One region of the Vibrio sp. QJM3NY_27 genome, then DNA from elsewhere that is predicted to be linked to it. Evidence: predicted binding sites of a transcription regulator. Region 1 holds the regulator's gene; each other region holds the start of a gene.
What was found. The regulator PurR, encoded in region 1, represses purine synthesis genes. The targets are predictions, from matches to a motif close to TNANGNAAACGTTTNCNTNA.

Region 1 (2,207 bases):
TTCTGTACATTGGACACCCAATACCTCGCTGGTGAATAAGCTTATTGGATGACTCGTTAAATAAATTCAGAAGAATGTGACAATTCACCCGGATTTCCGGGTGAATTTTATTGCGAGTAATTTCTAGTCAGTCTAAAATTGTGACCGCAAACGATAAAATATGAAACATTCACGAAATGCTATGCTTATTATAGTTTTGAGCATTTCGGTGTTAAGACAAGCCGCTCAATAGCGGTTTTTTGTTTTTTAGCACTTTAGTACCCAAAGAGCCCTACAAATTTAAGCTCTTAGTTAGGTAGCTTAACGGCTACTTCATTCCGTACTTTGGGAAAGTAGCTTCTAATAGGATAAAACCATGGCCACTATAAAAGATGTCGCTCGCTTAGCAGGCGTATCAACAACAACCGTTTCTCACGTAATCAACAAAACTCGCTTTGTTGCAGAAGCGACGCAAGAAAAAGTAAATAAAGCCGTAGACGAACTGAACTATGCACCAAGTGCCGTTGCTCGTAGTTTGAAGTGCAATACAACCCGCACTATCGGCATGCTAGTTACTCAATCAACTAACCTATTCTTCTCTGAAGTTATCGATGGTGTTGAAAGCTACTGCTACCGTCAAGGTTACACTTTGATTCTGTGTAATACGGGCGGTATCTATGAGAAGCAACGTGACTACATTCGAATGCTTGCAGAGAAACGTGTAGATGGCATCTTAGTTATGTGTTCTGACCTAACTGAAGAGCTAAGAGGCATGTTAGACCGTCACGCTGACATTCCTAAAGTGATTATGGATTGGGGCCCTGAGAGTTCTCAAGCAGATAAGATCATCGACAACTCTGAGGAAGGTGGTTACCTAGCGACCAAATACCTCATTGAGCACGGTCACTCCAAGATTGCTTGTTTAAGTGGCCACTTAGACAAAGCGGCATGTGTTGAACGCATCGCGGGTTACAAACGCGCACTCAACGAAGCTAAGATTGCTACCGATGATAACATGATCATTGAAGGTAACTTCGAGTGTGATACTGCGGTTCTTGCTGCAGAGAAAATCATTAAGATGGTAGATCGCCCAACGGCCGTATTCTGTTTTAACGACACCATGGCACTCGGCCTAATGAGCAGATTGCAAGAGAAAGGAATTCGTATCCCTGAAGATATTTCAGTGATCGGCTATGACAACATCGAGTTGGCTGAATACTTCTCTCCGCCGTTAACAACGGTTCACCAACCCAAACGTCGTGTTGGTAAGAACGCTTTCGAAATTTTGTTAGAACGCATTAAAGATAAAGACCATGAAAAGCGTGTGTTCGAAATGCACCCTGAAATTGTTGAGCGAAGCACAGTTAAAACGTTAAATTAATTGATAAATTCAGTTTAGTTTAATCAAGCGCACCTTTAGGTGCGCTTTTTTTATCAACAACATGAATGAACCTGGTATCATACTGGAAAGATCATTAATTGAAGCAATATCACATTTTGAAATAACAAGTGTGAGCCTCATTCAACAAAAACTTTATTCTATTCAATCAGTCACGCACAGGGCAAATCACTTGAAAGAGTGAGACGCAAAGCTTCCGGCCTAAACCACTCGTTGGTATGGTAGCGGGGTTACCGATGGCAAAATGCAGTAACTACTAATAATTTAGTAATTTACGGCTAATTGACAATTTAATTGCAACATTTTGCTAATCTCTCGGACCTGCTTATTTGGTGGCGTAGTTCAAATACACCGAGATAAATAACATGGATAAACCGATACTAAAGGATTCAATGAAATTATTTGAATCCCTAGGAAAAATAAAATCACGCTCGATGTTTGGTGGCTTCGGTCTTTTTGCTGATGACACTATGTTTGCTCTGGTTGTAAATGACCAGCTGCACATACGAGCAGACAAATGCACAACGAAACAGTTCGAACAACAAGGGTTTCAACCGTACGTCTACAAAAAACGTGGTTTCCCTGTCGTTACTAAATATTTCGCTTTACCCGAAGGCCTGTGGCAAGACCAAGAGAAAATCTTGCAGCTTGCAACGACGTCTCTGGGTTTTGCTAAAGAAGAAAAAGCTGAGCAATCTTCAGCTAAGCCTACTCGACTCAAAGATCTGCCCAACCTTCGACTCGCCACTGAGCGTATGTTGAAAAAAGCAGGGATCGATTCCGTAGAACGTTTATATGAATCTGGCTCTGTAAACGCATTTAACGCCAT
Region 2 (2,207 bases), 490 kb from region 1:
TTAAAAATCATATCCTCTCCGAGGTTTAGCATCAATGAACATTGCTGCTCATCGTAATACCAACTCCATGTATCGCTAGGTTTAAGCATCATTTCGTCTCACACTGTTGAACCATTCCATTAGGTAAAACGCAAAATTACCTTCAATTACAGTAATTTTACTGTGCGATAGGCAAAAAAAAAGAGGAAATGAATTCCTCTTTCTTATTGCTTTTCTCTACAACTCAGTGAGTTACAGTGTCTCTTTTATTAAGACGATGCCGGATTGTAGTCTTTGGACTAAGATCGTTTTTACGAACTATAGATTTTTGACGATGTCGCCTACAAGGCCTGGACCTTTGTAGATGAAACCAGAGTAAACTTGTACAAGCTTCGCGCCCGCCATCATTTTCTCTTTTGCAGCAACGTAAGAGTCAACGCCACCTACCCCGATGATCGGTAATTGGTCACCCAGCTCTTCGTGAAGTTTACGAACAACTTCAGTACTGCGAGATTGAACCGGACGTCCACTAAGGCCACCCGCTTCATCGCAATGCTTCATGCCTTCAACAATGCTGCGATCTAATGTTGTGTTTGTTGCGATCACACCGTCGATCTTATTTTTGATCAATGATTCGCAAATCTGACTGATTTCGTCATCACTTAGATCCGGCGCGATCTTAAGAGCAAGCGGGACATATTTGCCATGCTTCGCTTCTAATTCAGATTGCTTGGTTTTTAGTTCAGACAACAGATCATCAAGTGCTTCGCCATATTGTAGCGAACGAAGTCCTGGAGTATTTGGTGAAGAGATATTTACCGCAATGTAACCCGCGTATTGGTAAACCTTCTCCATACAGATAATGTAATCTTCTGCGCCCTTTTCAATTGGCGTGTCTTTGTTCTTACCAATATTGATGCCTAAGATGCCGTCATAGTTCGACTTCTTAACATTCTCAATTAGGTTATCTACGCCTAGGTTGTTAAAACCCATACGATTGATAATACCTTCGGCTTCAACAAGACGGAACAAACGTGGTTTGTCATTACCTGCTTGTGGACGAGGAGTCACAGTCCCTACTTCTACAAAGCCAAAACCCATTGCGCCAAATGCATCAATACATTCGCCGTTTTTGTCTAGGCCGGCAGCAAGGCCAACTGGGTTTTTAAAAGTAAGACCCATGCACTCTACAGGTCGGTGAGGTAATTGTTGGCGATACAAAAGATCAATAGGTGTGCCAGTGAAGCGTTTGAAATTTTGAATTGCAAGATCATGAGCCTTTTCGGCATCAAGTTGGAAAAAGCCAGTTCTGGCTAGACGGTAAAGCATTGTGCCTCCGATAGAAAAAAGCGCCGTGTAAACGGGGCGATATTATTTACTTATTTACCCAACTATTCAATCTATTACTGTCTGTAAGGGTAAGATAATCGAGTTTGCTAACGAATGAGGTTTATTATTAAGCAAACGTTACCGTATCCTCCGGCGAATAGTCCATTTGACTATCATTCGTGTAACGAGCATAGATTAACTCGACCTGGGATAAGCTAACTTGACCAAGCATAAGTGACTCAATGAAATAATCGGACACGTCATTCACTATTCAGCCAAATAGCACTGTTCTGTCAAACAACATTGTTCGGCCAAACGAAAAAGGCAGACCTAATGGCCTGCCCTTGTTTATTTTCGTTTTTATCTAATCGCTAGTCTGTCGACATGCAGTTTAGATTCAATAGCATCAATTCACGTAGTGCTACTGAGAACTTAGCAAACTCATGAACCGAACCTACTTTGAATTCGTTCAAGATGCTTTCCCAACGATGTAGAGAAACCGAATTGCTTTCCATCCAATCATCAAGCGCTTTAATCACATCAATATCGGAAGCACAACCGCAGTTAAGTACTTGGCCAGTTAGCTGACGTTGCTGCCAATCCAGATCTTCTCTGAATGCTGCACGTGCCAGCGCTTGCCAGTTGTTGTCTACTGCTTGACCATTGATTTGCTTCAAGAACCAGTGCAAAGACAAGCGATCACCAAGATTGAAGTAAAGCTTAGACGCTTGTTGTACTGTTTTACCTGTTTCACGAGCTACTGTGGATATATCCAGTGCTGAGTACAAGCTAGACAAACGCGCGACTGAATTAGCCAACTCAGCGTTTACACCTTGGTCAATCCATAGCTGTGCCATTGCGTTATGCTCTTCTACTTCAGAAGCCACTAGGTTTTCATC
Region 3 (2,207 bases), 700 kb from region 1:
GATTGCTGCTTTGTCCGTCGCTTCCCAAGGGAACTCTTCGCGACCGAAGTGACCGTATGCAGCCGTCTTTTTGTAGATAGGCTGAAGAAGGTTCAGCATCTCTTGAAGACCGTATGGACGTAGGTCGAAGTTTTGACGAACTGCTTCAATGATGATTTCGTGAGCTACTTTCTCAGTACCAAACGTTTCAACCATGATAGATGTTGGATCCGCAACACCGATAGCGTAAGACAGTTGAATCTCACAACGGTCAGCCATGCCAGCAGCAACGATGTTTTTCGCAACGTAACGCGCTGCGTAAGCTGCAGAACGGTCAACTTTTGATGGATCTTTACCAGAGAATGCACCGCCACCGTGACGAGCTGCGCCGCCGTAGGTATCAACGATGATCTTACGACCTGTTAGACCACAGTCACCCATTGGGCCACCGATTACGAAACGGCCGGTTGGGTTGATGAAAAAGTTAGTGTCTTTATTGATCCACTCAGCAGGAAGTACTGGCTTGATGATCTCTTCCATTACCGCTTCACGTAGGTCAGGTGTTGTTACTGAATCACAGTGTTGAGTTGAAAGAACAACTGCGTCGATACCAACAATCTTACCTTGGTCGTATTGGAACGTAACTTGAGATTTCGCATCTGGACGAAGGAAGTCAAGCTTGCCGCTCTTACGTACTTCAGCTTGCTTCTTAACAAGAAGGTGAGAGTAAGTAATTGGAGCTGGCATTAGGATTGGTGTTTCGTTAGTCGCGTAACCAAACATGATACCTTGGTCGCCTGCGCCTTGATCTTTAGGATCGGCTTTATCAACACCTTGGTTGATGTCTGGAGACTGCTTACCAATTGTGTTTAGTACAGCACAAGAGTCTGCGTCAAAGCCCATATCAGAATGAACGTAACCAATTTCACGAACTGTTTCACGAGTGATTTCTTCGATATCAACCCATGCAGACGTTGTTACTTCACCGCCAACCATAACCATGCCGGTTTTAACGTAAGTCTCACAAGCAACACGTGCTTTTGGATCTTGTTCCAAGATGGCATCAAGAACAGCATCAGAGATTTGGTCTGCAATTTTATCTGGATGGCCTTCTGAAACAGATTCAGAAGTGAATAGGTGCTTAGCCATGAGAGCTCCACTTTTAGTTTAGTTTTTAGTTGCAAATAGTTAAATGCAAATAATTTTAGGCGTCGCAAGCTAGGAAGCGCCGCCATTAAATACAGTATATTTTGTAGGTGTTTCTACATCTAGACGGCTATTCTAAATTCCAGCGGTCGAATTACAAGCTCTTTTTTATGATATGTCATAACTAATCGTTTGCGTATCGGTCGAGATAACACATTGCTAAGTGATGTAAATGTTCGAAAATTGCGAAAAGTGACCGTTAAAATGCCAGTAAAACGTTTGCAGTCGCTAAAGTCGTTTGAGAGAATACCCGCGCTAATAAAAATGAAAACTTTAGCATCAATCTATTTTTTAAATCGCTTATGTACTCAGGAGCAGACATGCCTTCTCGTAAAGATCTAGCCAATGCAATTCGCGCACTTAGCATGGATGGCGTTCAACAAGCAAATTCAGGCCACCCTGGCGCACCTATGGGTATGGCTGACATCGCTGAAGTTCTTTGGCGTGGTCACTTGAACCACAACCCAGCAAACCCAGAGTGGGCTGACCGCGACCGTTTTATTCTGTCTAACGGGCATGGTTCAATGTTGATTTACTCTCTGCTTCATCTTGCAGGTTACGAGCTTTCAATTGAAGACCTTAAGAACTTCCGTCAACTGCACTCTAAGACTCCTGGTCACCCAGAGTACGGTTACGCTCCTGGTATCGAAACAACGACTGGTCCTCTAGGTCAAGGCATCACTAACGCTGTTGGTATGGCGATGGCTGAGAAAGCATTGGCTGCACAGTTCAACAAAGAAGGCCACGACATCGTCGATCACTTCACTTATGCATTCATGGGTGATGGTTGTCTGATGGAAGGTATCTCTCACGAAGCATGTTCTCTAGCAGGTACGCTAGGTCTTGGTAAGCTGGTTGCTTTCTGGGATGACAACGGCATCTCTATCGATGGCGAAGTTGAAGGTTGGTTCTCTGACGATACACCTAAGCGTTTTGAAGCTTACGGCTGGCACGTAATCTCGGCCGTTGATGGTCACGACTCTGATGCTATCAACGCGGCTATCGAAGCAGCTAAAGCGGAT
Region 4 (2,207 bases), 220 kb from region 1:
TTGAACTTGAATCCTCAGAAAATAAACATGAAAGGCATCAGGTGAGCCGTGATGGCAATAGAAGCCTGTTTTCAGAAGGGGTTACCTATTCCAAACTTAACTCCTTGATGGCTCAAGGCAGCCAAATTAAGAGCACGGGTTTAACCGAGGCGTTTGACCTTAATGAGTTTAATGCCCTGTACCCTAAAGCGATTCCACTTGGCGTGATTAATGATGGTGATTTTCGCTTAGTGACACAAGGCTCTGAATTGGAAAAACTCATATCAACGGAGTGTCAGGTCATTAGTTTATTGCCGCCTTTGGGAGAGATTGAAGGTATTGATACTCCAGATAAGTAGTGAGTGCTCTGTATTTAAAGCGAGTCGCTTTGTATCAAAAATGAATAGCTCAGTATCAAAAAAGCCGCAACGTTTTCACGCTGCGGCTTTCTAATTTTGCTCTAGCTTATTTTACTCTAGGGCGAGGCAATTCATGCCACTGGTATTACTACCTAAGCTGTCATTGCCGACTATTTCGAGTGAAATTGCTCACAAGCGATCATTGTATTCTCGATTAGGCTCGCCACTGTCATTGGGCCTACACCACCCGGTACTGGTGTGATGAAGCTTGCGCTCTCTTTAGCCACATCGTATTCAACGTCGCCAACGAGCTTGCCAGATTCCAAACGGTTGATACCAACATCGACCACAACAGCACCTTTCTTAATCCAAGCACCAGGAATGAAGTTAGGCTTACCAACGGCAACCACAACAACGTCTGCTTGACGTACGTGACCTTCAAGGTCTTTGGTGAAGCGGTGGCATGTTGTTGTCGTACAACCTGCTAGAAGCAGTTCTAGAGTCATTGGGCGACCAACAATGTTTGATGCGCCTACAACAACCGCGTGCTTGCCGCGTAAATCGATGTTGTAACGGTCAAGCAGCGTGATGATGCCTTTAGGCGTACAAGAGCGTAGCTTAGGCATACGCTGAGCCAAACGGCCTACGTTGTATGGGTGGAAGCCATCAACGTCTTTTTCAGGTGTGATACGCTCAAGAACGTGAGTAGTATCGATACCAGCAGGCAAAGGCAGTTGAACTAGAATGCCATCAATCTCTGGGTCTTCGTTGAGTTGATCGACTAGCGTTAGCAATTCATGTTCGGTGGCAGTTGCTGGTAAATCAAAAGATTTCGAGACGAAACCAACTTCTTCACACGCTTTGCGTTTACTGCCAACGTAAACCTGAGATGCCGGGTCTTCACCCACTAAAACAACCGCTAGGCCCGGAGCACGCAATCCAGCTTGAGTACGAGCTTTTACACGTGCCGCTACTTCAGAGCGAACCGTTTGAGAAATTAGCTTTCCATCAATATTTTGAGCAGTCATGAATTTCCTTAGTATTGATATTCAAGTTAGTGGCTGATGTTTTGGCGCATTATTCCAGAAAATCTTTTTGATTACCATCAAGCAAACGTTTGCTTTGTTCTATTTTCCAACACTTATAATCTTATTGCCCTTTTTTTACTCACTTGGATCAGAATGTTAGATAAAGCCGTTGCTTTACTGATTCGAATTCGTATAATCCTTTCCTGTAGCGCGCCCTTAGCTCAGCTGGATAGAGCACCTCCCTTCTAAGGAGGTGGTCGAAGGTTCGAATCCTTCAGGGCGTACCACTATTTAAAGAAACCCGATAACTCTCTGAGTTGTCGGGTTTTTTGCATTTCAGAACGACTTAATCTTTCAATACCATGTTGTGTCTTTAGGTGTCTTTGTCTTTCAGTTTTTGCTAAACGGCAACGAGCTGTGGGGCATATCTAAGGCCTAGCATACTGCATCCATCTTCCAAGTAACGATCGGTCACTACGTCGAAGCCGAACTTACCATAATAGTCTTTAAGATGAGCTTGTGCCGAAATAAAAATTGAGCAATCAGGGTAAATCTTCCGAGTGGCATCAAAACTCACTTGCATGAGCTGGTTACCTATCTGTTTACCTCGGTATTCTTTCGCTACGATCACTCGCCCGATACAAACATCATCAGCATCAGAATCGAGCAAAGGGAGAACATCTACGGGGTATCCAAGCTTCTGAGCCATAATTCGGCTGTAAGCCACTAGGTGTCCGTTCTCATAACCCATGATGTGATAGGTCTCTGGATGGTTATCTTTGCCGTCTAGGTCACTATAGGGTGTGTTCATATCCACGATAAAAATATCGACTCTTTGCTG

Region 2: the regulator PurR is predicted to act here: its motif matches at 1,436-1,455, upstream of pyrD (quinone-dependent dihydroorotate dehydrogenase).
Region 3: the regulator PurR is predicted to act here: its motif matches at 1,306-1,325, upstream of metK (methionine adenosyltransferase).
Region 4: the regulator PurR is predicted to act here: its motif matches at 1,444-1,463, upstream of folD (bifunctional methylenetetrahydrofolate dehydrogenase/methenyltetrahydrofolate cyclohydrolase FolD).

Annotation. Positions count from the first base shown of each region.
Region 1 is NZ_CM173511.1:2,350,823-2,353,029, forward strand. Features, by position in the region: gene torD (molecular chaperone TorD) at 1-39, shown strand, start outside; gene purR (HTH-type transcriptional repressor PurR) at 356-1,360, shown strand; cyclic di-GMP riboswitch class I at 1,531-1,616, shown strand; gene AC3CIA_RS10430 (TfoX/Sxy family DNA transformation protein) at 1,744-2,207, shown strand, end outside.
Region 2 is NZ_CM173511.1:1,858,356-1,860,562, forward strand. Features, by position in the region: gene AC3CIA_RS08500 (cell division protein ZapC) at 1-92, opposite strand, end outside; gene pyrD (quinone-dependent dihydroorotate dehydrogenase) at 298-1,308, opposite strand; gene AC3CIA_RS08510 (NAD-glutamate dehydrogenase) at 1,680-2,207, opposite strand, start outside.
Region 3 is NZ_CM173511.1:3,054,215-3,056,421, reverse strand. Features, by position in the region: gene metK (methionine adenosyltransferase) at 1-1,128, opposite strand, end outside; gene tkt (transketolase) at 1,506-2,207, shown strand, end outside.
Region 4 is NZ_CM173511.1:2,571,715-2,573,921, reverse strand. Features, by position in the region: gene AC3CIA_RS11390 (cation:proton antiporter) at 1-338, shown strand, start outside; gene folD (bifunctional methylenetetrahydrofolate dehydrogenase/methenyltetrahydrofolate cyclohydrolase FolD) at 509-1,366, opposite strand; tRNA gene AC3CIA_RS11380 (tRNA-Arg) at 1,577-1,653, shown strand; gene AC3CIA_RS11375 (GNAT family N-acetyltransferase) at 1,767-2,207, opposite strand, start outside.